Ancylobacter polymorphus: one gene and its partners. The protein of the gene in region 2 interacts with the protein of the main gene of each other region in a pairwise test. Links are inferred from orthologs where the notes say so. Each region holds a gene or a part of one and is shown on either strand. Other genes may lie near its edges.

The links.
Region 1: the proteins of K9D25_RS18010 (region 2) and K9D25_RS02315 interact in binary tests that used the Escherichia coli proteins (3 or more experiments, as listed by UniProt). The link is inferred for Ancylobacter polymorphus from one-to-one orthologs.
Region 3: the proteins of K9D25_RS18010 (region 2) and dnaE interact in binary tests that used the Escherichia coli proteins (3 or more experiments, as listed by UniProt). The link is inferred for Ancylobacter polymorphus from one-to-one orthologs.

Annotation. Positions count from the first base shown.
Region 1 is NZ_CP083239.1:503,154-512,333, reverse strand. The notes cover bases 2,928-5,927. They hold K9D25_RS02315 (cbb3-type cytochrome c oxidase subunit I), read right to left. Parts: upstream 5,493-5,927; coding sequence 3,363-5,492; downstream 2,928-3,362. Other genes in these bases: K9D25_RS02310 (ubiquinol oxidase subunit II), read right to left, coding at 5,489-5,927; K9D25_RS02320 (cytochrome c oxidase subunit 3), read right to left, coding at 2,928-3,366. Also shown: K9D25_RS02335 (alpha-amylase family glycosyl hydrolase), read left to right, coding at 1-627; K9D25_RS02330 (alpha-amylase family protein), read right to left, coding at 624-2,291; cyoD (cytochrome o ubiquinol oxidase subunit IV), read right to left, coding at 2,393-2,737; more of K9D25_RS02320, read right to left, coding at 2,734-2,927; more of K9D25_RS02310, read right to left, coding at 5,928-6,394; K9D25_RS02305 (FUSC family protein), read left to right, coding at 6,687-8,762; K9D25_RS02300 (DUF1656 domain-containing protein), read left to right, coding at 8,759-8,992; K9D25_RS02295 (efflux RND transporter periplasmic adaptor subunit), read left to right, coding at 8,989-9,180. UniProt on the Escherichia coli protein: Cytochrome bo(3) ubiquinol oxidase is the terminal enzyme in the aerobic respiratory chain of E.coli that predominates when cells are grown at high aeration.
Region 2 is NZ_CP083239.1:3,743,344-3,752,425, forward strand. What follows is about bases 4,000-6,901. They hold K9D25_RS18010 (aminotransferase), read right to left. Parts: upstream 6,076-6,901; coding sequence 4,924-6,075; downstream 4,000-4,923. Other genes in these bases: K9D25_RS18015 (DUF1513 domain-containing protein), read right to left, coding at 6,169-6,901. In the rest of the region: urea ABC transporter permease subunit UrtB, read right to left, coding at 1-1,126; urtA (urea ABC transporter substrate-binding protein), read right to left, coding at 1,317-2,624; K9D25_RS17995 (outer membrane protein), read right to left, coding at 3,104-3,769; K9D25_RS18000 (hypothetical protein), read right to left, coding at 3,770-3,919; more of K9D25_RS18015, read right to left, coding at 6,902-7,281; K9D25_RS18020 (imelysin family protein), read right to left, coding at 7,293-8,417; K9D25_RS18025 (di-heme oxidoredictase family protein), read right to left, coding at 8,433-9,082. UniProt on the Escherichia coli protein: Shows aminotransferase activity with methionine and histidine as substrates, and to a lesser extent also with phenylalanine.
Region 3 is NZ_CP083239.1:3,165,055-3,175,178, forward strand. Bases 2,701-6,644 are described here. They hold dnaE (DNA polymerase III subunit alpha), read left to right. Parts: upstream 2,701-3,009; coding sequence 3,010-6,444; downstream 6,445-6,644. Outside these bases: proS (proline--tRNA ligase), read left to right, coding at 1-437; K9D25_RS14950 (lipoprotein-releasing ABC transporter permease subunit), read left to right, coding at 593-1,816; K9D25_RS14955 (ABC transporter ATP-binding protein), read left to right, coding at 1,826-2,521; K9D25_RS14965 (sulfotransferase family protein), read left to right, coding at 6,839-7,669; K9D25_RS14970 (30S ribosomal protein S2), read left to right, coding at 7,851-8,849; tsf (translation elongation factor Ts), read left to right, coding at 8,973-9,896; pyrH (UMP kinase), read left to right, coding at 9,998-10,124. UniProt on the Escherichia coli protein: DNA polymerase III is a complex, multichain enzyme responsible for most of the replicative synthesis in bacteria. This DNA polymerase also exhibits 3' to 5' exonuclease activity. The alpha chain is the DNA polymerase catalytic subunit.

The DNA of each region.
Region 1 (9,180 bases), 3.2 Mb from region 2 along the record:
CACGACCAGCCGCGCATTGCTTCCCGCATCGGCGCGGCGCGCACACGGGTGGCGGCGATGCTGCTGCTCACCCTGCGCGGCACGCCGACCCTGTATTATGGCGACGAGATCGGCATGGAGAATGTGCCGATCCCGACGCAGGAGGCGCAGGACCCCTGGGAGAAGAACGAGCCGGGCCTCGGCCTCGGCCGCGACCCCGAGCGCACGCCGATGCAGTGGGACGCCTCGCCCCATGCCGGCTTCACCAATGGCCGCCCCTGGCTGCCGCTGGCGGCGGACTTCGCCACCCGCAATGTCGCGGTGCAGATGCAGCAGCCCACCTCGCTGCTGAACCTCTACCGCGACCTCATCGCGCTGCGCCGCGCCCATCCGGTGCTGCACGCCGGCACCTATCGCAAGATCACCGCGCTGGGCGATGTGCTGGTGTTCCTGCGCGAGAGCGCGGCGGAATGCGTGCTGGTGGCGCTCAACCTCGCCGGCAATGCGCAGGAGGACATTCCGCTGCCGCCCGGCACGCTTGGGCAGGTGCTGCTCTCCACCGAGCCGGGCCGGGCGGAGCGGGTGGAGGGCCACCTTTCGCTCCGGCCCTATGAGGGCGTCATCGTCGCGCTCGACGCGCGGGGCTAAAGCTCCGTGCGCCGGTAGGCATAGTCGAGCCCGCCCATGCGGAACCAGCGATAGCCGTAGGGCTCCAGCGTCAGCTCGTAGCGGCCCTTGGCGTCGCCCTGGGAGTGATCCTCGGACAGCAAGTTGACGAGCCGGTTCGGCTCGCCTTCCGGCGCCGGCAGGGTAAAGCGGACGCTCACCCCCTCGGGGTGGAAATTGTGCAGGAACACGGCGACGTTGTTGCGCCACTCATAGCGCAGGCACAGCACGGCGTCGTGGCCGACATCCACCACCCCGAACGCGCCCCAGCCGATTTCCTGCGTCTCCTGCCGGGTGCGGATCATCCGCTCCATCCAGTTGAGGAAGGAGTCCGGGTCGCGCCGCTGGTCGGCGACATTGACCTGTTCCCAGCCATAGGCGCCCTCGGAAATGACCGGCAGATAGGTCTTTTCCGCCGAGCTGAAGCCGCCCTGCTTCTCGTTCGACCATTGCATGGGCGTGCGGGCGCAGTAGCGTTCGGGCAGGCTGAGGTCGTCGCCCATGCCGATCTCGTCGCCATAGCGCAGCACCGGCGTGCCGGGCAGCGAGAGCATGAGGCTGTAGGCCAGCTCCATCATCCGGCGGTCGCCCTTGAGCATCGGGGCGAGCCTGCGGCGGATGCCGCGGTCATAGAGCTGCATCGATTTGTCCGGCCCGAAGGCGGCGAACACCTGTTCGCGCTGCGCCTTGGTCAGCCGGCCGAGGTCGAGCTCGTCATGATTGCGCAGGAACAGGCCCCATTGCGCCGTCGCATAGTCCGGCCGCGTGGCGTTGAGCGCCTTGACCAGCGGCTTCATGTCGGCGCTGGCGAGCGCGTAGAACAGCGACTGGTTGACCTGGAAATTGAACATCATGTGCATGCGGTCGCCGTCCTCGCCGAAGTACTTCTTGTCGTCTTCGGGGAGGATGTTGGCTTCGGCGAGAATGATGGCGTCGCCGCGCCGCCACTGCAGGAATTCGCGGAAGGTGCGCAGCATGTTGAAATGCTCGACCGGCGTGCCGCCGACCTCCGCCCCCTTCTCCGCGATCACGAACGGCACCGCGTCCATGCGGAAGCCGGAGACGCCGAGCTGCAGCCAGAAGCCCATGATGCGCAGGATTTCCGCCTGCACGTCGGGATTGGCGGTGTTGAGGTCGGGCTGGAAATCGTAGAAGCGGTGGAAATAATATTCCTTAGCCACCTTGTCATAGGTCCAGGTGGTCTTCTGCACGCCGGGGAAGACCATGCCTTCATTGGCGTTTTTCGGCTTCTTCTTCGACCACACATACCAGTCGCGATAGGGCGAGTTCGGGTCCGAGCGGGCGGATTTGAACCAGGGGTGCTGGTTCGAGGTGTGGTTGACCACGAGGTCGATCAGCACCCGCATGCCGCGCTGCTTGGCGGCGTGGGTGAACTCGACGAAATCGCCCAGCGTGCCGTAGCGCGGATCGACTCCGTAGTAATCGGCGACATCATAGCCGTCGTCGCCGCCGGGCGAGACCTGGAACGGCATCAGCCAGATGGCGGTGACGCCCAGCCCGTGGAGATAATCCAGCCGCCGCATCAGGCCGCGGAAATCGCCGACGCCGTCGCCGTTCGAATCCATGAAGCCTTCGACGGAGAGGCAATAGACGATGGCGTTCTTGTACCAGAGGTCGGTGATCACGCGCGGCGCTCCCGGTGAGAAATCCCGGGGCGCAACGCCTCACGCGGCGCAAGCGTTCCTCGCGCGGTGTCCGCCCGCCACGTCCGGCGGACGGGCCGCTGTCACGTCATCATGCGCATGTGCTGGTCGTAGAGGATCCAGATCGTACCGGACACCATGATGAGCAGGATCAGCACGGTGAACAGGATGAGCAGGAGGTCGTCGCGGTGCGAGCGCTGAAGGTCGATGTGCAGGAAATAGCGCAGATGCACCACCGCCTGCACCACGGCGAGCAGCGCCAGCGCGCCAAGCGCCGCCGTGCCGGTGAAGAGATCGAACCACACCACCGCAAAGGCGCCCGTGGTCAGCACCAGCGCGAGAACGAGGCCGATCACATAGGAGCGGCGCTCATGGCCCTCGTCCTCAATGTCGGTGGCGGGCCTGTTGGCGGGAACCCGGTTGCTCATGACACCACCCCGTAGAGATAGACGAAGGTGAAGATGCCGATCCAGACCACGTCCAGCATGTGCCAGAACAAAGCGAGCCGCATCAGCCGCAGTTTCACCGCCGGGTTGAGGCCGAACACCACCACCTGCACCGCCATGACCGCCATCCACACCAGCCCGGAGGAGACATGCAGCGCATGGGTGCCGGTGAGCAGATAATAGGCGGAGAGGAAACCGCTGGTCTGCGGCGTGGCGCCGTGGGCGGTGATCATCACATAATAGTCGTGCAGTTCCATGCCGACGAAGCCGGCGCCGAGCAGGCCGGTGACGAGCAGCCAGCCGAGCACGCCGCGCCGGTTTTCGCGGTACTTCATCTCCAGCATGGCGAAGCCGAAGGCGAAGCTGGAGAACAGCAGCAGCAGCGTCTCAAGGAAGGCGGCGGTAAGGTCGAACACCTCGGCGGGCCGGGGGCCTTCGGCGATGCCCTGCACGCTCATCGCGGCATAGGTGGCGAACAGCACTGCGAACAGCACCAGATCGCTCATCAGGAAGATCCAGAAGCCGAACAGCACCTCTTCGGCGGCTTCGTGGCTTTCGGGATCGGTGCCGGCGAGATTGATGCCGGGATGGAGACGTTCGGAAAGGCTCATCGCGTCACCTCCACGGCGGCACGGGCGGCGAAGGCGCCGGTGCTGGATTCCAGGCTTTCCGGGATGGCACGGCCCCGGTTCGCCGCCGTCATTTCCTGATCGCGGGTCACGCCCGGCGTGGCGCGCACGGCGGCGAGGAACGCCTCGTTCACCGCCTTCACCGTCGCCGCCGGCACGATCTCCTCCGTCTCGGTGGCGAAGGAGCGGGCGATCACCACCGCCCAGAGAAGCACGAAGGAGACGATCACCAGCCACCAGATGTGCCAGACAAGGCCGAAGGCCCAGGCGCAGGCGAACAGGCCGATGAGCGGCGCCGTCGCGGTGTTGCGCGGTACCTCGATATCCTCATAGGCGGCAGGGGAGCGATAGGCGGTGCCGTCCTTCTTGGCTTCATAGAAGGCGTCGCGCGCCGTCACCTGCGGCAGCACGGCGAAGTTCCAGGCCGGGGGCGGGGAGGGGATCGACCATTCCAGCGCCCGCCCGTCCCAGGGGTCGCCCAAGGGGGCGGCGAGTTCCGCCCGCCGGCGCACCGAGACGACGATCTGCGCCACCATGAAGGCGAAGCCGGCGAGGATCAGCGCCGCGCCAAGCATGGCGAGGGCGAACCAGGGCAGATAGTCCGGGTTCGACCAGGTGAAGGTGCGCCGCGTCGCGCCCATCATCCCGAGCCAGTAGAGCGGGAAGAAGGCCAGCAGGAAGCCGGGCGCGAAGCACCAGAAGGAGGCGCGGCCCAGCCCTTCATGCAGCCGGAAGCCGAAGGCCTTGGGGAACCAGAACTGCACCGCCGCGAACATGCCGAACAGCACGCCGGGGATGATCATGTTGTGGAAATGCGCCACCAGGAACAGCGTGTTGTGAACCTGGAAGTCGATGCCGGGATTGGCCAGCAGCACCCCGGTCATGCCGCCGAGGATGAAGGTGAGCAGGAAGTTGATGTGGAACAGCATCGCCGTGGTGAGGCGGATGCGCCCGCCCACCATGGTGAGCAGCCAGTCATAGACCTTCACCCCCGTCGGTACGCCGATGATCATCGTGGCGATGCCGAAAATGGCGTTCACATTGGCGCTCTGGCCCATGGTGAAGAAGTGGTGCAGCCACACGGCGAAGGAGAGCACGGCGATGCACATGGTGGCGTAGACCAGTGAGGTATAGCCATAGATGCGTTTGCTGGAATAGGTGGCCACCACTTCCGACCACACGCCGAAGGCCGGCAGGATGAGGATGTAGACCTCCGGGTGGCCGAACAGCCAGAACAGATTGGCGTAGTTCATCATGTTGCCGCCGTCGCCATTGGTGAAGAAATGGAAGCCGGCATAGCGGTCGAGGGCGAGCATGACGGTGGCGGCGGTCAGCGGCGCCATGGCGAAGATCATCAGGATCGACGTGCACAGCGTCGTCCAGGTGAACAGCGGCATGCGGAACAGCGACATGCCGGGGCAGCGCTTCTTGTAGATGGTGACGGCGAAGTTGAGCCCGGTCAGCGTCGAGCCGATGGAGCCGAGCGACACCGCCCAGATCCAGTAATCCACCCCCTCGCCGGGGCTGAAGTCGATGCCGGTGAAGGGCGGATAGGCGCTCCAGCCGCCGGTGGAGAACTGGCCCACCACCAGCGACACCATGATGAGCACCGCGCCCGCCATGGTCAGCATCAGCGAGATGGCGTTGAGCAGCGGGAAGGACACGTCGCGCGCGCCGATCTGCAGCGGCATGACATAGTTCATCAGCCCGGTGATGAACGGCATGGCGACGAAGAAGATCATGATCGTGCCATGGGTGCTGAACAGCTGGCCGAAATGATCCGCCGAGAGGAAGCCGCCGCCATCGGTGGCGGCGAGCTGCTGGGCGCGCATCAGCGCCGCCTCGATCACCGCGCGGGCGAACATGACCAGCGCGAGGACGATGTACATGATGCCGACCTTCTTATGGTCGACGCTGGTGAGCCAGTCACGCCACAGCGGCACCCACCAGCCCTTCACCGTGAGCATAACCACCGTGCCCAGAGCGCCGAGCACGGCGATCGACCCGGCGCCGGAGGCGATGGCCTCGCTGAGCGAGGGATTCTCGATCATCCCGGCGAAGACGAAGGAGGTCCACTTGATCTGGCCGAAGATCAGCTCCCAGTTCATTGCGCGGCCTCCGGCGTGTGGGCGTCATGCTGATGGGCGGCGGCCGGCGCGGCGGCTTCCCCCGCCTGCGACGCGTGGCCCTGATGGCCTCCGGCCATGCCGGGGGCGAAGCTGGCGATGATCTGGTCGAACAGGCCCGGCGTGAACCGGCCATAGATGACGGGTTCGTTCACCACGGAAGGCGGCAGCAGCTTGGCATAGGCGGCGGCGTCGAGACCGGCCGGCTGCGCCTTCGCGCCCGTCACCCAGGCGGCGAAGTCCTCCGCACTCACCACGCGGGTGGTGAAGGATTGGGTGGCAAAGCCCAGGCCATTATACTGGGTGTTGCGCCCGGTGAAGTCGCCGGTCGCGTCGGCGATGAGGTTGAGCTGCGTCTGCATGCCGGCCATGGCGTAGATCTGGCCGGCGAGGCGCGGAACGATGAAGGACTGCATCACCGTCCCGCTGGTCAGCTTCAGCGTCACCGGCCGGCCCTGCGGCAGCACCAGCAGGTCGAGCGTCGCCACGCCCTGTTCGGGGTAGAGGAACAGGAATTTCCAGTCGAGCGCGACCACCTCCACCACCAGCGGCGACGGACCCAGCGGGCGGTAGGGGTCGTTCTTCAGCGTGTGATTCCACAGCGCCGTGCCGAGCGCGGCCACAAGCGCGACCGGAATGCCCCAGATGAGCAGTTCCAGCCCCCAGTTGAACTCCCAGTCCGGGCGGTAGGTGCCCTTGCCGCCGCGCCGGTAGCGCAGCAGCACGAGCGGCAGGGCGATGAACATCGGCACGATGACGATGAGCATCAGCGCGCTGATCGTGCCGAAATGCGAGAGCTGCGCCGCCGCCACCGGCCCGGCGGGTTCGAGAAAGCCCGCGGCGGAGGCCGCGCATGGCATGGCCAGGGCCGGTACTCCGGCCATCAATCCCCTCAACCTCAACACGGCCCCCTTGCGACTGTCGCGCGCCTCTCATGTGAAGACATCGACCCGTTCCCCGCTTGCAGGAAAGCACGAAAGGCGACGGAATTCACCGTCCCGTGCCGGGCAGATTGCGGAAAAGTCGTGACCGCCGGATGGCGGGGACGTGGCCGGGGGCGCCGCTCGCTCCCTCAGGCGAGCGGAGAGGAAGGCTGTTCATTCAGGGCGGGATGGCTATAATCGCGCGACGCAGCGTCACGTTGAAGGCAGGATGTAGGTGCGACTTAGTCACTCTTTGCCGCGTGACAATAGACCCGGATTTGTACTGAATCCGAACTGGCGCACTCTTCTTTTTTCTTCGCGCCTTGCTGTCGCGGCCATCGTCGCGCTCGCCCTTGCTTACTGGCTTGAGCTTCAGGAGCCGCAATGGGCGATCCTGACCGTCTATCTGCTCACGCAGTCCTCGACCGGGGCGGCGCTGGCGAAGGGGGCGTTCCGCTTCCTCGGCACCATCCTCGCCGCGCTCTACGGCCTCACGGCGGTGAAGCTGTTCTCCCAGGACCCGCTGCTCCTCGTCGGCAGCGCGATGGGCTGGACCTTCCTGTGCTATTACGGCGCCGCACGGGCGCGCAATTTCACCGCCTATGGCTTCATGCTGGCGGGGTTCACCGGGCTGCTGGTGATCTTTCAGGGCGCGGCCGCGCCCACGGCGGCCTGGCTGGTGGCGCTGGACCGGGTGAGCGAGATCAGCATCGGCATTGCCTGCGCCACGCTCGCCGGCGCGCTGGTGGTGCCGGACCATGCCGGCACGCAGCTGCGCGGGCTGATGGCCACATCGCGCCGCGCCCTTGCCGCCCATTGCGCACTCGCCCTGCGCGGGGCGAGCCCCGGCGCGCGGGTGATCGACGACCGCAACGCCCTGCTGCCGCTGCTGGTGAAGTTCGACGCGCTCCGCTCCTATAGCCGCTTCGAGGCGGCGCAGATGCGCGCCGACCACGCCCGCATGGACGAGGTCACGCGCCGCTTTCTCGGCGTGCTGGCGCAGGCGCGCATGCTGCATCTGCGCCTCGCCGAGGGCGGCCTGGGCGACAGCCCCGAACTGGCCCCTGTGCGCGCGGCGCTGGAACAGGCGGCGGCGCTGCTGGAGCGTGGAGCGCCGGGACCCCTGCCGGAGAACCGCGCGCGTTGCGCCGAACTGTCCCGCCTGCGCCGCGACCTCTCCGCGCTCGGGCGCCGGTTCGCGCAGGCGGAGCACGATCTGCCCTTCGAGAAGCGGGCGGAGGCCGTGCTGGTCTGCCGGCAGGCGGCGGAGATGCTGCGCGGCCTTGCGCTGCTGTTCGTGGCCGAAGGCGCGGTGTTCCGGCCGCACCCCGCCCGCACCATGCCGCGAGGGCAGGCGCGTCACGCCGCCCACGCCTCCGCGCTTCTGCAGGGGGCACGGGCCGCGCTGGCGCTGCTGGTGTTCTGCGCCATCTGGTACGCCACGCAATGGGATCAGGGCCTTGCCGGCATCACCGGCCTCGCGCTGATGAACTATCAATGCGTGAACAATGACGATCCGGCAACGCTCGGCTGGCCCTATTTGCGGGCGGTGGCGGCGGCGTGCCTCGCCGCCTACGCCACGATGGGCCTCATCTATCCCTGGCTCGAAGGCTTCGAGGCGCTGGCGCTGTTCCTGCTGGCGGTGCTGGTGCCGGCGGGGCTGCTCATCGGCACCCCGCGCCATGCCCGCGCGGCGGGCACCTTCACCATCTTCTATGTCGCGGCGGCGGCGACGGGGAACGTCTTCACCCCCGATCCGCTGGCCTTCGCCAATTTCTGCTTCGCCCTCGCCTTCGGCATGTTCGTCTGCCTCATGGTGGCGCGCCTCGTGCCGGTGACGGCGGAGGGCGCCCGCCGCCACGTGGCGGCGCGCACGCGCGCGGTGCTGCTGCCCGAGGTGGCGCGCGGGGAGCGGCCCGCCGCGTGGGTGTCGCGCGAGATACTGGAATCGGTCGGCGCGCTGCTGCCGCAATTGGCACTGGCGCGTCCCGCTCACGACATGCTGGCGCGCGGCCTGCTCGCCAGCGCTGCCAGCGCGTGGGAACTCGGGCGATTGAGGCGGATCGCCGACAGCCCGTATCTGCCGGAGCGGCTGCGCGGGACCATGCGCGACGGACTTGCCAGTTTCGCCAGCGCTGCCGGCGGGCCGCCCCGGGCGGCTGAAGAGGCTCTGGCGCGGATAAGGTCCGCGCTGGCGGGGGAGGCGCGGCCGGAAGGCCCGGCGTCGCCGCTGCGGGTGGAGGCGGCGGGGAGCCTGCGCTTTCTGGAGGACCGGCTGAGCCGCGACCACGCCTTCCGCGCCTTCATCTTTGGCGAGGAACGCGCATGACGTGGAATCCGCTGTTTCACACCCTCGATCTCTTCGGCTTCTACCTGCCGCCGGTGCTGCTCTGGGCGCTGGTGGCCCTGCTGCCCTTCTTCGCCCTGAGCCGGCTGGCGCAGGCATGCGGGCTCTACGCCTTCGTCTGGCATCGTCCGCTGTTCGATGCCGCACTTTATGTGATCGTTCTGGTGGCCCTCACCCTCGGGCTGCCGCTTCTGACAGGAGGGCCGGCATGAGCGGGCGCAGCGTGATCCGTGTCGCGGTAACGGTCGGCACCGTCGCCGTCGCCGCTTTCGCCGGCTGGCAGTTCTGGACCTACTATCTGCTCTCGCCCTGGACCCGCGACGCGCGGGTGCTGGCCGATGTGCTGCGCGTGGCGCCCGACGTGTCCGGTCTCATCAGCACTATCCATGTGCGCGACAAC
Region 2 (9,082 bases):
TTGGGGCGCCGACTTCGCGGTTGGTGGGGCCGAAAATGGTGCGGATCGCCTGCTGCAGGATCAGCGAAATGCCCCATGTCGCAAGGAGTGTCTCCAGTGCCCGGCCGTAGAGAAAGCGGATGACCGTGCGTTCGATGAGGACGCCGATGAGACCGGTGAAGACGAAAGCGAGCGGGATCGCGATCAGCAGCGACACGTCGAACAGGCCGGGATAGGAGGTGCGGATCACCTCCTGCACGACGAAGGTGGTGTAGGCGCCGAGCATGACCATTTCGCCATGCGCCATGTTGATGACGCCCATCACGCCGAAGGTGATGGCGAGGCCGATGGCGGCCAGCAGCAGCACCGAGCCGAGCGAGAGGCCGTACCAGACATTCTGCGCCATGCCCCACAAAGCGAGGTTGCGCTCGATGCCGGCGATCGCGTCGGCGGCAGCCTGCTTCACCTCCGGCGCCGCGCTTTCCGGCACCGAGCGCAGGATGGCGAGCGCGTCCTGATTGCCCTCGGCCCCCACCAGCTCGACGGCGGCGATGCGCTCGGCCGGGGTGATGCCTTCCTTGCCGATCAGGATCGAGGCGCGGGCGAGGTTCATCGCCGACTTCACCTTCGGGTCGCTCTCCTTGGCGAGCGCGGCGTCCAGCGCCGGCAGGGCGGCTTCGTCACGCGAGCGGCCCACCGCCAGCGCGGCCTCGCGCCGCTTGCCGGCATCCGGGCTCACCAGCGAAAGGGCGCCGTTGGCCGCATCGATAGCGCGGCGGACGCGGTTGTTGACGCGCACCGGCTTGACGGCGGGCGCCTCGGCGACCGGCTGCAGGGTCAGCGGGTCGAGCAGCGCTCCCCCCTCGCCCTGGATGAACAGGCGCGGCGGCGTGCCGCCGAAGAGGAGCTTGCCCTCGGCCAGCGCCGTGACGATGCCAGCGGCGGCCGGGCTGCCGCTCAGCGCCAGCGCGCCGAGCGCGGCTTCGGTGTCGTCATATTTGTTGGTGGTGAGCTGGGCCAGCGGTGCGCTGATGTCCGGGGTGCCGGCGTCCTGCGCGGCGGCGCGCCCGAGCGGGGCGGCGGCACACAGCAGGGCGAGCGCACAGAGCAGGCGGGCGAAGCGGAAAAGGCGAGCGCGTGAGGTCATCATCGTCCGTCGATGTGGCGCTGCGGAAGACCGGAGCGGACTCCGGCGGCGACGGCGGTACGCGAAGCGGGAGGTGTTCCCCGACGACCTGGAGCCCTATCGGGCCCGGGCCGGTTCCGGCCGCCACGAGGGCGGCCGGAGATATCAGGCGAAGCAGGCGGGAGGGGATGCCCCCGCCCGCGGCGCGGCCTCACTGGCCGGCGCCGCCGCACTTGCCGGTCTTGACGTTGAAGTTGCCGCAGGAGAGCGGCTTGCGCCAATCGGCGATCAGGTCCTTGGAGCCTTCGAGGTAGGGGGACCATTCCTCGGCGACGATCAGGCCGGGGGTCTGCTCGACGATGTCGAACTGGCCGTCTTCCTTGATCTCGCCGATGAGCACCGGCTTGGTGATGTGGTGGTTCGGCATCATGGCCGAGAAGCCGCCGGAGAGGTTCGGCACGGTCACGCCGATGAGCGCGTCGATGACCTTGTCGGCATCGGTGGTGCCGGCCTTCTCGACCGCCTTCACCCACATGTTGAAGCCGATGACGGTGGCTTCCATCGGGTCGTTGGTCACGCGCTTGTCGTTCTTGGTGAAGGCCTGCCACTTCTTGATGAAGGCGGCGTTCTCCGGCACGTCGACCGACTGGAAGTAGTTCCAGGCGGCGAGGTGACCGACCAGCGGCTTGGTGTCGATGCCGGCGAGTTCCTCTTCACCGACCGAGAAGGCGACGACCGGAATGTCGGTGGCCTTGATGCCCTGGTTGCCGAGTTCCTTGTAGAACGGCACGTTGGCATCGCCATTGATGGTGGACACCACCGCCGTCTTCTTGCCCGCCGAGCCGAACTTCTTGATGTCGGCGACGATAGTCTGCCAGTCGGAATGACCGAACGGCGTGTAGTTGATCATGATGTCTTCGGCCTTGACGCCCTTGGACTTCAGATAGGCTTCAAGGATCTTGTTGGTCGTGCGCGGATAGACATAGTCGGTGCCAGCGAGCACCCAGCGCTGCACGCCCTCATTCTCCATGAGGTAATCGACCGCCGGAATGGCCTGCTGGTTCGGGGCGGCGCCGGTGTAGAACACGTTGCGCTCGCTCTCCTCGCCCTCATACTGGACCGGGTAGAACAGAATGCTGTTGAGCTCCTTGAACACCGGGAGCACGGACTTGCGCGACACCGAGGTCCAGCAGCCGAACACGACCGCGACCTTCTCCTTGGCGATGAGTTCGCGCGCCTTTTCGGCGAAGAGCGGCCAGTTCGAGGCGGGATCGACCACCACGGCTTCCAGCTTCTTGCCGAGCACGCCGCCGGCCGCGTTCTGCTCCTGCACCATGAACAGCACGGTGTCCTTCAGCGTGGTCTCGCTGATCGCCATGGTGCCGGACAGAGAGTGCAGCACGCCGACCTTGATCGTCTCCTGGGCGCTCGCGACGCCGCCTCCGGCCAGCGCCAGCGCAGCCGCACCCACAAGCGCGCGACCGGCCATGCGCCGGGCATGCGTGAACATGTTCAGCATCTTTATTCCCTTCTGGAGTACACACGCAGGACCCCCGTCCGCGTGCCGAAGGGATTGTTTGCAACCCGCGTGCCAAGCGCGGCATTGCGGCGGGGGACGGGGATCGGCCCCGCTTTTGGTTCCGGCGGACGCCGGAGCAGCGAAACAATCAGCCTATTTTTTAATCAAAATTGCAGCGAATTGCACAGCACTGCCGCCTCATGTCGAGATCGCCTGATTTTTGCGCAGCTTTTCCCGTCCGCGGGCACCTTGCTGGCGCCGCAACGTGACGAGCGAGACCGATAAACGGGGTGGCAGGATACAGATTGCGGCGACGTCGGAGGGCCCGGACCGAGGAGGCGTGCGCCTGGCGCCGAGATGGCCTCTGGGACAAGCCTGCCCTTGAGGCGGCCGAGCGGGGGACGGCGCGAGCAGCGCGGCGTCTCCCGTGGTAACGGGCGGGGCGCGCCTGTTCGCCGACCAGCACGCCCTGCCTTCGGTCAGAACACGTAGTTGATGGTGAGCGCGACCGCCTGATTATTCGCGGTCGCGGAATAGTTGCCGCCCGAGGTGCCGGAGAATTCAACCGTCGGGTAGACCGTATCGAACTGGTTGAGGAACTTGTTGGTGACGGTGGACGAGGCCGTATAGGAATAATTCAGATCCAGGAACCAGTTGCGCGTGAGGAAATAGGTCACGCCGACGGTCGCCGTGCCGCCCCACACCCAGTCGGACGACGAGAAATAGCCGGGTGTCCCGGACACATCGTAGCGATGGTCGAGTTCGGCGAAGCCGATCAGGCCGTTCATGTTGGAATTGACGCGCGAGAGCGTCGGGCCGGCGCCGCCATAGACGAAACCGCGACCGAAGGAATAACCGATCAGCGGCACCAGCGCGAACTGATGTTCGATTTCCACCTTGTAGTTCTGCAGCAGGTAATTGCCGTTGAACGTACCGGAGATTTCGCCGGAATAGCTGCCGGTCTGCGGGATGAGGATATTGTCGCGTGAGCCGGTGAGCCCAAGGCTGTTATAGCTGAACTTCGCGCCCCACACCCAGGGCGTGTCATTGATCGTGCGGTAGAAGCCGCCCTGCAGCACGAACGAGGCACCGGTTTCGCTCCCGAGATCGGGATAGGTCGATCCCGCCGCCTGCCCATTCGCCACCTAGAAGCCAAGCGCGTAGACATCGCTGACGCCGAAGCCGAAAATGTCTTGATTGCCGAAATCAGCCCGGTTCAGAGCCGCGCCGGCACCGATGAAGACGCCGTTTGCCGGCATAAGCGGCTGCGACGCCTCCTGCGCCTGCGCCGCCAAAGGCAGGCTAGGCTCAGGACTCATTGATTTCAAAGCCAGAAGATGACGGTGGCTGCGATGCATATGGCCGAGAAGAAGGTGTGTGCGCATCGGTCATAGCGTGTGGCGATACGGCGCCAGTCCTTGAGCTTTGCGAACAGGTTCTCGACCTTGTGACGCTGGCGGTAGAGGGTTTTGTCGTAGGGATAAGGCCGCTTGCGGCTCCGCGATGAAGGAATGCAGGGCGTGATCCCCTTGTCGGCGAGCGCCTCCCGGAACCAGGCGCTGTCATAACCCCGGTCGGCGATCAGGGTCTTGGCCGGCGGCAACGCGTTGAGGACGAGGCGGGCGCCCTTGTGGTCGCTCATCTGGCCTTCCGTCAGCAGCATGATGATCGGACGGCCCGCGCCGTCGCAGACGGTGTGGAGCTTGGAGTTCAATCCGCCTTTGGTGCGCCCGATACGACGGGGAACAGCCCCTTTTTGAGCAGGCTCGCCGCCGTGCGGTGGGCCTTCAGATGCGTGGCATCGATCATCACCCGTTCGGGTTTGGGCCCTTCGCCGGCGAGGCTGGAGAAGATACGGTCGAAGACCCCGAGCCGGCTCCAGCGGATGAAGCGGTTGTACAGCGTCTTGTGCGGGCCGTAGTCCTTCGGCGCATCTTTCCACTGCAACCCGTTGCGGATCACATAGACAATGCCGCTCACCACCCGGCGGTCATCGACGCGCGGCACCCCATGGGCCAGCGGAAAGAACGGCGAGATCCGAGCCATCTGCCGCTCGCTCAGCAAGAACAAATCACCCATCACAGCCTCCTCAATGGAGACTGTGAATCACATCCAGAACGCAATTAATAGGTCCTGAGCCTAGAGAGGCACAGTGCAAAGCCAAAGATGCGGTAGTTGATGAGTCCAACCCCCGTGGTGAATGCGCGGAGGATAGGGACGAGGATACCGCCCTCAACGTCGAATTTTGTTCATATTTCGCCAACCATAGGTCACCAGCTGAGGCAGCAACATCAACCTGTTAGCCGGCCATCAGCCCGCTCAGCCGCTCCAGCGCAAGGTCCAACGTATTGTCGGTCTTGGCAAAGCACAGCCGCACCACGCTCTCGACCGGGTCTTGCGCATAGAAGGCCGAGACCGGGATCGCCGCCACGCCCTCGCGCGCCACCAGCGACAGGCAGAACGGCTCATCGCGCAGTTGCGGCGACAGCGCGGCGAGATCCACATTGAGAAAGTAAGTGCCGGCGGAGGGCAGCACGCTCAGCCCGATTCGCGTCAGCCCTTCCGCCAGCCGGTCGCGCGAGCGCTGGAGCCCGGCGCGCATGGCATGAAACCACTCCCGCTCCTTGCCCAGCCCATAGGCGACGGCGTGCTGAAGCGCGGGCGGCGTGGTGAAGGTGAGAAACTGATGCGCCTTGGACAGCACGCGCATCAGCTCCGGCGCGGCACAGACGAAGCCGACCTTCCAGCCGGTCATGCCGAAGATCTTGCCGGCCGAACCGATCTTCACCGCGCGCTCGCGCATTCCCGGCAGGGCGAGAACGGACTGATGCGCAAGGCCGTCGAAGATGACGTGTTCCCACACCTCATCGCTCACCAGCACGGCGCCGGAGCGGGTGCAGAAATGGGCAAGCAGCGCGAGTTCTTCCGCGTCGAATACTCGTCCCGTCGGGTTGTGCGGGTTGTTGAACAGCACGAGCTTGGTGCGCGGCGTAAACGCGGCCGCGAGCGCCTCCTCGGTAAGCCGCCAGTGCGGCGGCACCAGCCGAACGAGGCGCGGCACGCCACCGGCGCGCTTCACCAGCGGCAGATAGGCGTCATAGAGCGGCTGGAACAGCACCACCTCGTCGCCCGGCTCGATCAAAGCGAGCAGCGCGCCGGCAATGGCCTCGGTGGCGCCTGACGTGACCATCACCTCGCGCTCGGGGTCGAGGTCGAGCCGCTGCCAGTCGCGGTAATGGGCGGCGACGGCGCGGCGCAGGTCGAGGGTCCCCATCATCGGCGGGTACTGGTTCCAGCCGTCGAGCACCGCCTCCGCCGCTTTCTCGCGCACGTCGCGCGGGCCGGGATCGTCCGGGAAACCCTGGCCGAGATTGACCGCCTCATGCTGGCGGGCCAGCGCCGACATGGTTTCGAACACGGTGGTCGGCAGGGCGGCGAAAAGCGAATTCATTTCACGGAACCGGAGCGGGATAGAGGGCAGTCGAACGCGTCAGCCCTGTTTTATCCGCCGCAGGCGAAAAGAAAAGCGCCTCCTGCCCCGCGCTCACCCCACCAGCACGGCGTGGTTGTCGTAGCGCGGGCCGCCGGAGCGGCGGGCGACGACGCCGACGCCTTCGCCATCGGTGGCGAGAAGCACCGTCTCGCCGAGGCCGCTGGTGGCGAGGAACTGGCCCGCCTCCCGCGTCGGGGCGAGGCCGCAGCCATCGACCAGCGGCAGCGACCCGATATAGCGCCCGTCGCGGCGCCACAGCGCCACCCGGTTGCCGCGCGGGCTGGCGGCGGCGACATAGGCGCCCGAGGTATCCAGCGCCACCGAGCCGATATAGGTACGCAGCCCGCGCCACGCCTCGTCCGGCGCATCGAAGGCCCGCAGCCCCTCCCCCTCCACCGCGTAGAGCAGCGGCCGGGCGACGCCATCGGCGAGCAGATCCTGCGCCGCCACCACGGTGAAGCCGTCCGCACCTGAAGTGAGGTGGCGCAGCGACAGCGAGGCGAGGTCCTCGCTCAATTCCGCGACCGAGCGCACCGCGCCGCTGGCGGGGTCGAGCAGGGCGATACTCGCGCCCGCCACCTCGGCGCCGAGCGCTTCCGGCGTGTGTGGCTCGATACCGCCATTGGCGACGACGAGCGCGCCCCCGGCAGGCAGCATGTCGTGCGGGCCGATGCCGGCGGAGGCCCATTCCGCCTCCACCGCGAAGCCCGCCTCCACCACGCGGCGGGTGACGACGCCCTGCCCGTCCGCCCGCGCGATCTCCACGGCAAGGAAACGCCGCCCGCCGTCGATAAAGCGGCCATGGCCGGAGAACACCCGGCCCTCGCCCGGCTCGAACGTCGCCAGCACGGTGCCAGCCCGGCGGTCGAACAGCACGGCCGTGGTGCCGGGCCGGCGCGCCACGGCGATGGCGGTGCGCCCGTCCGGGCTCGGCTCCACCCAGTGCAGGCGCTGCGCGCCGGAACCGACCGGCGTGGCGGCAAAGTCCGGGGCGACGACGACGGGCGCAAAGCCGCCTTCCACGCCGGCGGTGGCGAGCCATTCCGCCTCCAGCAGATGATCGCGCGCATGCGCGGCACCGCTGGCGAACAGCACGCGCGGGCCGGCCGCGAGGGCCCCCAGCGCCCCGACCAGCGAGCGTCGGGTCAGATCGATGAGGCCCATCCGCCCCTCCCTCAGTCGCCGTCGAGCGCGTTGAAGCCGATCGGCACGCCGAGGCCGGCGGCCAGCGGCCGGGCGACACCCGCCTGCGCCGCCTTGAACACCGTCACCGCCGCCTGCAGCGCCTTGCGGCCTTCGGGCGTTGTCGCCGCCGCGCCGATATCCTCCGGCAGGCCCTGCGCCGTCGCCTGCGCCGCCTGCAGCGTCGCCTGGAAGCTGGCGCGGTCCTTGGCATCGAGGCCAGCACTGAGCGCTTCGCCGAGCGCGCTGGCACTGGTCACGATGGCGACGATGGTCTCCTTGGAAAGCCCGCTGCGCCGGCGGTCGGAGAGCAGCGGCTTGGCCTCGTCGGCGCTCTTGCCGAGCACCACCAGCAGGCGCTGATCGACCACGCGCTGATAGGCCCCGGCGAGATCGGTGACGATCTGGCTGAGCAACGCCTTGGGATCGGGGAAATAGACCGGATCGGCCTTGCCGGCGATGAGTTGCGCCAGCAGCCCTTCGCTGCGACTGCCCCATCCGGCGCGGAGTTCACCGGCGATGGTGGCGAGGTTGAGCGCGACGGCGCGGCCAAGCGCGCAGCGCCGCGCCGCTTCCGGCCCCGCCACCAGCGCGGCCTCCGCCCCCTCGTCGTAAAGGATGCGCTCCAGCGCCGGCAGGCCCTGCGCGGCGGCGCTGAGACGGAAAAAGCGCTGCGGCTGCAACCGCTCATCCGTGGGATCGGCGATCAGTTCGGCGACGGAGCGCCCGACGGCGTTACGACGCTCCGGAAACAGGTTGAAGCGGTCCGGCCGCAGCGACAGGATGATCGGGCCGAAGGTGACGAACTCCACCGCCGACCAGGCCTCGGAAGCGGCGACGAAACGCGCCTTCAGTTCGGCCACGCCCGCATCCGATGGCGCGGCGCAGAAACCGTCCCATGCCGCCTGCTGCGCCTTGGCAGCCGCGAGCAGCGTATCGTAGCGCGGCAGTAGCCAGCTCTCCACGACATCAGGGGCGGAAACCGGCGCGGCATGAGCGCGACCGACGAACAGGGTGGTGAGCAGGGAGCCGGCAGCGGCGACCGCCGGCATGCCTTGCGCCGCCTGCGCGATCTGGGTCGCCAGTGCCAGGGCCACGGCGAAGGGGGATCGGCTCATGGGCAGGGCCTCGTTTTAGAGAGAAGAGACATAGTCGATCAGCCGGGCCCGTTCGGCCGGCTCCAGCACGTTGAAACGCGCGCGGGCGCCGGACGCTTCACCGCCATGCCAGTGGACCGCCTCGGCGATCGTCGCGGCGCGACCGTCATGCAGCAGGCCGACGCCCCGCTCCAGCATGGCGGAAACACCAGCCAGCGGGGCGGTGCGCCATTCGCCAGCCGCCGCGCCCGGCACGCCGGCGGGGTCGGCGAGCCCGTCGCCCATATCGTGCAGCAGCACATCGGTGAACAGCGCCACCGCGCCGCCGTCGCGGCTCGGCAGCGACGGGCGATGGCAGGCGGCACAGCCGGTGGCGGCAAACAACCGCGCCCCGGCGGCATCCGGCTCATGCCCCGGCACCTTCAACGCCCTGAGATAGGTGACGAGACGCCCGACAATGGCCTGCGAAATTTCCGGCTCGCCTTCGCCCTCGCGTCCATGCGGCGCGTTGCGGCAGGCGGTCTGCGCCTCAGTGCAGTCCCCCCAGGGTTCGGGGCGCAGCGGCGTCGACAGGCCGAGATCGAGCGAAAAGGCTTCCGACGCCTGCCCGGCCAGTGTCGGGTGGCTGGCCTTCCAGCCGAAACGGCCGATGGACGAGCCGCCCTCGGGCGTCTCGAACCGCCGGG
Region 3 (10,124 bases), 580 kb from region 2 along the record:
AGCCGATGGGCGCCAAGGTGACGGGCCCCGATGGCGTGGAGACGCCCGTGCATATGGGCTCCTACGGCATCGGCCCCTCCCGTCTCGTCGCCGCCATCATCGAGGCGTCGCATGACGAGAACGGCATCATCTGGCCGGAGGCCATCGCGCCGTTCCGCGTCGGGCTGCTCAACCTCAAGGTCGGTGATGCGGCGACGGACGAGGCCTGCGAGGCGATCTATGCCGAGCTGACCGCGCGCGGCGTCGATGTGCTCTATGACGACACGGCGGAGCGGCCCGGCTCGAAATTCGCCACCGCCGACCTGATCGGCCTTCCCTGGCAGATCATCGTCGGGCCAAAGGGGCTGGCGGCCGGTACGGTGGAGCTGAAGCGGCGGGCGGATGGTTCGCGCGAGACGCTGACCATCCCGGCGGCGCTGGAGCGGATCATCGGTTGAGTTGAGGGCGCGCGCCGGCCGATCAAGGCCGGGCGAGGGGCGGAGCAGGCATGGCGGCCAAGAGCGCAGCGCGTCGGACCAAGGCAGCGAAGACCGCGTCGGCGAGTGCCGGCGCGGAGCCCACGGGCTCCAGGCCGTTCAGCGCCTTCGAGTGGATGCTGTCGCTGCGCTATCTGCGCGCGCGCCGCAAGGAAGGCTTCATCTCGGTCATCGCCGGCTTCTCCTTCCTCGGCATCATGCTCGGCGTGGCGACGCTCATCATCGTCATGGCGGTCATGAACGGCTTCCGCACCGAGCTGCTGTCGAAGATCCTCGGGCTGAACGGCCATATGCTGGTGCAGTCGGCCGGCGGGCCGCTGACCGACTACGAAGAAGTCGCCAAGCGCATTGCCGGCGTGCCGGGGGTGAAGCTCGCCGTGCCGCTGGTGGAAGGGCAGGCGCTGGCCTCCTCCGCCTTCGGAGCGGGCGGCGTGCTGGTGCGCGGCCTCTCCGAGGCCAGCCTGCGGGCGCTGCCCGCCATCGGTTCCAATATCAAGGCCGGGACGCTGGACGGCTTCGACGAGGGATCCGGCGTCGCCATCGGCGCGGGCCTCGCCAAGCAGCTCTCGCTGCAGGCCGGCGACAATCTCACCCTTGTCGCCCCGCGCGGCGCGGTCACGCCCATGGGCACGACGCCGCGCATCAAGGTCTACAAGATCGCGGCGGTGTTCGAGATCGGCATGTCGGAATATGACAGCGCCTTCGTGTTCATGCCGCTGGCGGAGAGCCAGGCCTATTTCAACAGGGATGGCGATGTGACCGCCATCGAGGTCTATATCGACAAGCCGGACGAGGTGGACCGCTACCGAGCCTTGCTGCAGGAGGCGGTGGAACGGCCGATCTACATCGTCGACTGGAAGCAGCGGAACGCCACCTTCTTCAACGCGCTGCAGGTGGAGCGGAACGTGATGTTCCTGATCCTGACGCTGATCGTGGTGGTGGCGGCCTTCAACATCGTCTCCGGCCTCAACATGCTGGTGAAGGACAAGGGGCGCGATATCGGCATTCTGCGCACCATGGGCGCCACCAGCGGGGCGATCATGCGCATCTTCCTCGTCACCGGCGCCGCCATCGGCGTGGTCGGCACGCTGGCGGGTTTTTTGCTCGGGCTCATCGTCTGCCTCAATGTCGAGGAGATCCGTCAGTTCATCTCCTGGCTGACCTCAACCGAGCTGTTCTCGCCGGAACTCTATTATCTCAGCCGCCTGCCGGCCGAGCTGAACGCCGGCGAAACCGCCACCGTGGTGCTGATGGCGCTCATCCTGTCCCTTCTCGCCCCGCTCTACCCGTCCTGGCGCGCCGCGCGCCTCGATCCGGTGGAAGCGCTGCGCTACGAATAGGAGGGCGCCATGTCGACCGCTCACCCCAAGGCCGCGCTGCGGCTTGAGAGCATCGAACGCCGCTATGCCCAGGGCGAGGGCACGCTGGAAATTCTGCGCGGTACCAATTTCACCGTGATGGAAGGCCAGTCCGTTGCGCTGGTCGCCCCTTCCGGCACCGGCAAGTCCACCCTGCTGCATATCGCCGGCCTGTTGGAACATCAGGACGCCGGCGAGGTGTTCATCGGCGATACCGGCACCGCCGGCCTGTCGGACGCCGAGCGCACCCGCATCCGCCGCGTCGATGTCGGCTTCGTCTACCAGTTCCACCATCTGCTGCCCGAATTCTCCGCGCAGGAGAATGTGATGCTGCCGCAGATGATCCGCGGCCTGCCGCGCCGGGAGGCGGCGCAGCGGGCGAAGGAACTGCTCAGCTATCTCGGCCTCGGCAAGCGGCTGGAACACCGGCCGGGCGAGCTTTCCGGCGGCGAGCAGCAGCGCGTCGCCATCGCCCGCGCCGTCGCCAACGCCCCGCGCGTGTTGCTGGCCGACGAGCCGACCGGCAATCTCGACCCGCACACCGCCGACCATGTGTTTCACGCGCTGTCGCAGCTGGTGGAGGCGACGGGGCTCGCGGCGGTCATCGCCACCCATAATCTCGACCTCGCCGACCGCATGCACCGCCGGGTGACGTTGCGCGAGGGGCAGGTGGTGGAACTCGCCTGAGGCGGGGGCACCCCAAGCGGGCAACGTAGCCCTGAGGCGCGCAACGTCATCGGTTACGCGCTACGTCATCCTGAGGTGCCCGGCAGCGCCGGGCCTCGAAGGATGAAGGCTTAGTGCAGCCTAATCGCCCAGCCCCGCATCACGTACGGCGATTCGGCGCGAGGGCGTCGGGGGCGTTTTCGTTTCGTCAACCATGAACGGGAACGAAAGAAGAACATGGCTTGATCATGTGGATTGCGGGCGTCATGTTCTCTCTATGTTCCAGGGAGGTCGACATGATCCGCGTTCTCGTACAGGAAGCCGCCGCTCTCGCGTCCATCGCACTGTTCGTCGCCATGATCGGCCTGTGGGCCGGGGTGATCACCGGGGTTTGAGGCGCGATTACCCGGTCGCGCCTGAGGACAGCGGGGAGGAGCCGCCCGCAAAGGTGGACGCCGCCGGCGGCGATGCCCACCATAGCGAGTTTCGAGTCGCAGGAGGGATGTGAGATGGCGCAAGCTGATGTCGGGTTCGTGCATCTGCATGTTCATTCCTCCTTCTCCCTGCTGGAAGGCGCGCTCAGCATCGGCAAGCTCGCCGATCTCGCCAAGAAGGACCGCCAGCCCGCCATCGCCCTCACCGACACCGGCAATCTGTTCGGCGCGCTGGAATTCTCGGAAAAGATGGCCGGCGCCGGCATCCAGCCGATTCTCGGCTGCGCCGTGGCGGTGGATTTTCCCGGCACGGCCCCCCGCGGCCCCGCCGGGCAGGAGCGCCCGCGCATCGTCCTGCTCGCGATGAACGAGGAGGGGTGGACGAACCTCATGGAGCTGGTGTCGCGCTCCTTCCTCGACACCGCCGCCGACGGCGCCCCCCACATCAAGGTGGACTGGCTGGAAGGCCGCGCCGCCGGTCTCATCGCTCTCACTGGCGGTCCCATCGGCCCCATCGACCGCGCTTTGGCGGCCGGCAGCGCCGACCATGCGGAACAGCGGCTGGCGACGCTCCACAGCCTGTTCGGCGACCGGCTTTACGTAGAAATTCAACGCCATGGCGTCGCCGAGGAGCGCCGGGTCGAGCCGGCGCTGATCGAACTCGCCTACCGCCTCGATTTGCCGCTGGTGGCGACCAACGAGCCGTTCTTCGCCGCCCAGGACGACTACGAGGCCCACGACGCATTGATTTGCATCGCCGAAGGCCGTCTCGTCGCCGAGCCCGACCGGCGCCAACTCACCCCCGAGCACCGGTTCCGCACCCGCGCGGAAATGGCGGACCTGTTCGCTGATCTCCCGGAAGCCCTTGCCAACACGGTGGAAATCGCCCAGCGCTGCGCCTATCGCCCGCGCACGGTGAAGCCCATTCTGCCGCGCTTCACTCTCGACCGCGACGAGGCGGAGGAGTTGCGGCTGCAGGCGGAAGAGGGGCTGCGCAATCGCCTGGCGATCCACGGGCCGACGGAAGGTCTGACGGTCGCGGATTATGAAGCGCGACTGGCTTTCGAGCTCGGTATCATCGAGCGGATGAAGTTTCCCGGCTACTTCCTCATCGTGTCGGACTTCATCAAATGGGCCAAGGCGCAGGGAATTCCGGTCGGTCCGGGCCGTGGCTCGGGCGCGGGCTCGCTGGTCGCCTATTCGCTGACCATCACCGATCTCGACCCGCTGCGCTTCGGCCTGCTGTTCGAACGCTTCCTCAATCCCGAACGCGTGTCGATGCCCGACTTCGACATCGACTTCTGCCAGGAGCGCCGCGACGAGGTGATCCGCTACGTCCAGCAGCGCTACGGCCGCGATCAGGTGGCGCAGATCATCACCTTCGGTACGTTGCAGGCGCGCGGCGTGCTGCGCGATGTCGGCCGGGTGCTGGAAATGCCCTATGGCCAGGTCGACAAGCTGTGCAAGCTGGTGCCGCAGAACCCGGCCAATCCGGTGACGCTGAAGCAGGCGATCACCGACGAGCCGCGCCTGCAGGGCGAAAGCGACTCCAACCCGGTGGTCAAGCGCGCCTTCGATATCGCCACCCGGCTGGAAGGGCTCAACCGCCACGCCTCGACCCATGCCGCTGGTATCGTCATAGGCGACCGGCCGCTGGCGCGACTGGTCCCGCTCTACCGAGACCCGCGCTCGGACATGCCGGTCACCCAGTATAACATGAAATGGGTGGAGCAAGCCGGGCTGGTGAAGTTCGACTTCCTCGGCCTCAAGACCCTCACCGTCCTGCAAACCGCCGTCCGTCTGGTCGCCCAGCGGGGAATCACCCTCGACCTGTCGACGATTCCGCTCGACGATAAAAAGACTTACGACATGCTGACGCGCGGCGAGACGGTCGGCGTGTTCCAGGTGGAAAGCGCCGGCATGCGGCGGGCGCTGGTCGACATGAAGCCGGACCGGCTGGAGGACATCATCGCCCTCGTCGCCCTGTACCGGCCGGGCCCGATGGCCAATATCCCGGTCTATTGCGCGGTGAAGAACGGGCAGGAAAAGGCGGCTTATGCGCATCCCGCGCTGGAAGCCAGCCTGAAGGAGACCTACGGCGTCATCATCTACCAGGAACAGGTGATGCAGATCGCGCAGACGCTCTCGGGCTATTCGCTGGGCGAAGCCGACCTGCTGCGCCGCGCCATGGGCAAGAAGATCCGCGCCGAAATGGACAAGCAGCGCGAGCGCTTCGTCAGTGGTGCGGTGGAGCGGGGCGTGCCGAAGGCGAAGGCGTCGGAGATTTTCGACCTGCTCGCCAAATTTGCCGATTACGGCTTTAACAAGAGCCACGCGGCCGCCTATGCGCTGGTGTCCTACCAGACCGCCTATATGAAGGCGAACTACCCGACCGAGTTCCTCGCCGCCTCCATGACGCTCGACATGGGCAATACCGACAAGCTCGCGGAATTCCGGCAGGAATCGCAGCGGCTCGGCATCGAGGTCGTGCCGCCCTCGGTGAATCACTCCGGGCGCGACTTCGCCGTGAAGGACGGACGCATTCTCTATGCGCTGGCGGCGATAAAGGGGGTCGGTGGGCACTCGGTCGACGCCATCGTCGAGGCGCGGGGCGCGCGCCCCTTCACCAGCCTCGCCGACTTCGCCTCGCGCATCAACGCCAAGGCGCTGAACAAGCGGACGATGGAAAGCCTGGTCAATGCCGGGGCGTTCGATGCGCTGGAGAAGAACCGCGCCCGGGCCTCGGCGGCGATCGACTGCATGCTCGCCCATGCGGCATCGGTCGGGGCTGAGGTGGCATCGGGGCAGGGCAATATGTTCGGCGGGCCGTCGGTCGCGGCGGAACTGCCGATTCCCAGCGCCGCGCCGTGGCTGCCGGCCGAGAAGCTCCAGCGCGAATACGACGCCATCGGCTTCTTCCTCACCGGCCACCCGCTGGACGATTACGGCAAGGCACTGGACCGGCTGCGGGTGCAGCGCTGGACCGATTTCACGCGTTCGGTGCGGGCCGGCTCCATGGCCGGGCGCCTTGCTGCCACGGTGGTAAGCCGGCAGGAGCGCCGGACCAAGACCGGCAACAAGATGGGCATTGTCGGCCTTTCCGACCCTTCCGGGCAGTTCGAAGCGGTGCTGTTCTCTGAAGCGCTGGCGCAGTACCGGGAGTTGCTTGAGCCGGGCAAGGCCGTGCTGCTGCAGGTGTCGGCGGAACTGCAGGGCGAGGATGTGCGCGCGCGTATCCAGACCGTGGAGCCGCTCGACCAGGCGGCCTCGAAAATGCAGAAGGGGATGCGCGTTTTCCTGCGCTCGCCCGAGCCTCTGGAAAGCGTCGCCACCCGGCTCGGTTCGCTTGGCGGCGGCCGAGGGGATGGCGAGGTATCGCTGGTGCTTCTGCTCGGTGAGCGCGGCGATACGGAGGTGGAGGTGAAGCTCCCCGGCCGCTTCAGCCTGTCGCCGCAGATCGCCGGCGCTCTGAAGGCGGTGCCCGGTGTCGAAATGGTCGAGATGGCGTAACGCCGCCGCGCCGGCGCCGGTAAGACGCCTGCATCGGCAAGCGGGCCCCGGTCAGCGCTCCCTATAGTTCCGCCTCCCGATCGCCGCTGGCTGTGGCGCGCCGAACCGTGCCCGCATCGGCCGACCTGCAATTCAGAGTCTGATCCCGGTTGTACTCAACCTTAATGACGTGCGACGCCGCGTCGGGAACGTCTGAGGTACGATGTTTCAGAGCGTGATGCGGTATGTCTGTGTGTTTCTGAACAAATACGCAGATTTTATTCGGTTATTGCGTTTGATTTTTTCTTGATATTTGCGGCGAGCATGCCTTTTTTACCGCGCAGCACAAGGGAAGGTGTTTGGGGCGGTGGTATTTGAGGGTTCAACGACACGTCGGGCGATTTTGATCCTGGGCATGCACCGCAGCGGTACGTCGGCGCTCACGCGGACGGTCAATCTGCTGGGGGCGGCCACGCCGCAGACGTTAATGGGTGCCACCTCGAACAATCTTCGCGGCCACTGGGAATCCAAGCCTATCGTCGATCTCAACGACGAGATCCTCGCCGCGTGCGGGCACCGCTGGTATTCGCGCAAGCGGATCACGGTCTGTCCGAGCGATGTCGTGCGGGCGCGGGGCATGTGGTCCCGTCTGCGCGACACGCTGGAAAGCGAGTTCGGCGGTGCCTCGACGGTGGTGCTGAAGGACCCGCGCATCAGCCGGCTGGTTCCGCTTTATCGGGAAGTCCTCGACGAATTGGGCTACGCGACTGAGGCCGTTCTCACCCTGCGCAACCCGCTGGAGGTCGCGCAATCGCTGGCGCGGCGCGACCAGATGGAGCCGCGGAGGGCGATCGGGGTGTGGATGCGCTACACGCTCGATGCCGAGCGGGGCACGCGCGGCCTGCCCCGGGCACTCGTGGTCTATGAGGAATTGCTGGCGGATTGGCGCGCCGCAACCCGCCGGATGAAGCAGCATCTGGGCAGTTCTTGGCCTGAGGTGACCGAAGAAGCGGCTGCCGCCATCGACGCGTTCCTCACGCCCGATCTGCGTCATCACACGATCGAGTTGCCCGGCGCCGGGTTCGGTCGCGCAGCGATTGCCGGCCTGCTCTACCGTGACATGGCGCAGGCTCTGACGGAGCGACCCGCCGCCTCGCCCGGTCTCATCGCCTCCGCGCTCGCGGAGCTTAGCCTGCGGACCGGTAGCGCTTCGAGCGGCCTCGTGGCGCACAACGCTGCGCGCTGACGTGCGGCGGACTTGCCACGGGAACGGCGCTCCCCTATAAGCCGCGCCATTCCGCACGCGGACTCGCGGCCGGGAGCCCCTCGTCACAACCTGACGCTGGCTTCACGACCGCTCCGGTGCCGTAAGCCGAATTCCTCGGCACGGCCATGTCCGCGGAGGCCCAACCGGATGAGAGACGACAATGGCGCTTCCTGACTTCACCATGCGCCAGCTCCTGGAAGCTGGCGTGCACTTCGGGCATCAGTCCCACCGCTGGAACCCGAAGATGGCTCCGTTCATCTTCGGCACCCGCAACAACATCCACATTCTCGACCTGGCCCAGACCGTGCCGGCGCTGCACCGCGCCCTGCAGGCCGTGTCCGACACCGTGGCCCGTGGCGGCCGCGTGCTGTTCGTCGGCACCAAGCGCCAGGCGGCCGATGCCGTGGCGGATGCCGCCAAGCGCTCGGCGCAGTACTATGTGAACTCCCGCTGGCTCGGCGGCATGCTGACCAACTGGAAGACCATTTCCCACTCCATCGCCCGACTGAAGAAGCTCGAAGAGCTGCTCGCGGCCGGCGAGGGCGTTGGCTACACCAAGAAGGAGCGCCTGACGCTCCAGCGCGAGAAGGAAAAGCTCGATCGCGCCCTTGGCGGTATCCGTGACATGGGCGGCATTCCCGACCTGCTGTTCGTGATCGACACCAACAAGGAAGACCTCGCCGTCGCCGAGGCCCGCCGCCTTGGCATTCCGGTCGCGGCCATCCTCGACACCAATTGCGATCCGGACGGCATCGCCTTCCCGGTTCCCGGCAATGACGACGCCGGTCGCGCCATCAACCTCTATTGCGACCTCGTCGCCCGCGCCGCCATCGACGGCATCGGCCGTTCGCATGGCGATCTCGGCATCGACATTGGTGCGGCTGAGGCCCCGCTGGTTGAGGACCTGCCGGCGGAGACCGCCTGGACCAGCCTCGAAGCCCTTTCGGGCCCGCGCGGCATCGCCGACGACCTGAAGAAGCTCACCGGCGTGTCGCCGGCGATCGAGAAGCAGCTGACCGACCTCGGCATCTTCCACTTCTGGCAGATCGCCGCCCTCAATGCCGACGACGCCCATCGTCTCGGCGAAGAGGTCGGTCTGCCGGGCCGTGTCGATGGCTGGGTGGCGCAGGCCAAGGAGCTGACCGCCGAGGTCGAGTGACCCCGGCGTCCGCTTCGCGACGGCGTCACATTCCGGCGCCAAGCATTGTATCGCACGGCCGGCCCGGATTTCGTCCGGCCGGCCGTGTCGTCGATAGACACAGAGATCGTTGAGGAACGGAACATGGCCAACATCACCGCGGGCATGGTGAAGGAGCTGCGCGAGAAGACCGGCGCCGGCATGATGGACTGCAAGGCCGCGCTGACCGAGGTGGACGGCGACATCGAGGCCGCCATCGACTGGCTGCGCAAGAAGGGTCTCGCCAAGGCCGCCAAGAAGGCCGGGCGCGTCGCCGCCGAGGGTCTGATCGGCCTCGCCGTGTCGGGCACCACGGGTATCGTCGTCGAAGTCAATTCCGAAACCGACTTCGTGGCGCGCAACGACCAGTTCCAGCAGCTCGTGCGCGACATCGCCACCGTCGCCCTGAGCGCCGAGGACGATGTCGAGGCGGTGAAGGCGGCGGCCTATCCGGCTGGCGGCACTGTCGCCGAGGCGATCAACAACGCGGTCGCCACCATTGGCGAGCACATGAACCTGCGCCGCTCCAAGAAGCTGGCGGTGTCGACGGGCGCCATCGGCGCCTATGTCCACGGTTCGGTGGGCGAAGGTCTCGGCAAGATCGGCGTGCTGGTCGCGCTGGAGTCCGAGGGCAAGGCGGATGAACTCGCCGCGCTCGGTCGCCAGATCGCCATGCATGTCGCGGCTGCCAACCCGCAGGCGCTCGACGCCGCGGGCATCGACGCCGACGTGATCGCCCGCGAGAAGGGCGTGCTCGCCGAGAAGGCCAAGGCCTCCGGCAAGCCGGACAACGTTGTCGAGAAGATCGTCGAGAGCGGCCTGAAGACCTTCTACAAGGAAGTGACTCTCGTCGAGCAGGCGTTCATCCACGACCCGTCCAAGACGGTCGCCCAGGCGGTGAAGGAGAGCGAAGGCAAGGTCGGCGCGCCGATCAAGCTGGTCGGCTTCGTCCGCTTCGGCCTCGGCGAAGGCGTTGAGAAGCAGGAAAGCGACTTCGCCGCCGAAGTCGCGGCCGCTGCCGGCGTCTGAGCGCGTTGTTACGTTGATAAGTCACGCCGGGCCGCCCACGGGCAGTCCGGCGTGTTTTACTGTGCGCGCCACCCCGAGTCGCGCCAAGCCAGAGGTGCCCCATGTCGATCCCCGAGCCGCACGGCGCCCTTTTCGAGCGCGTCCTGGTCAAGGTCTCCGGTGAGGCGCTGATGGGGAACGAGGCGTTCGGGCTGCACTGGCCGACGATCGAGCGCATCGCCCAGGATC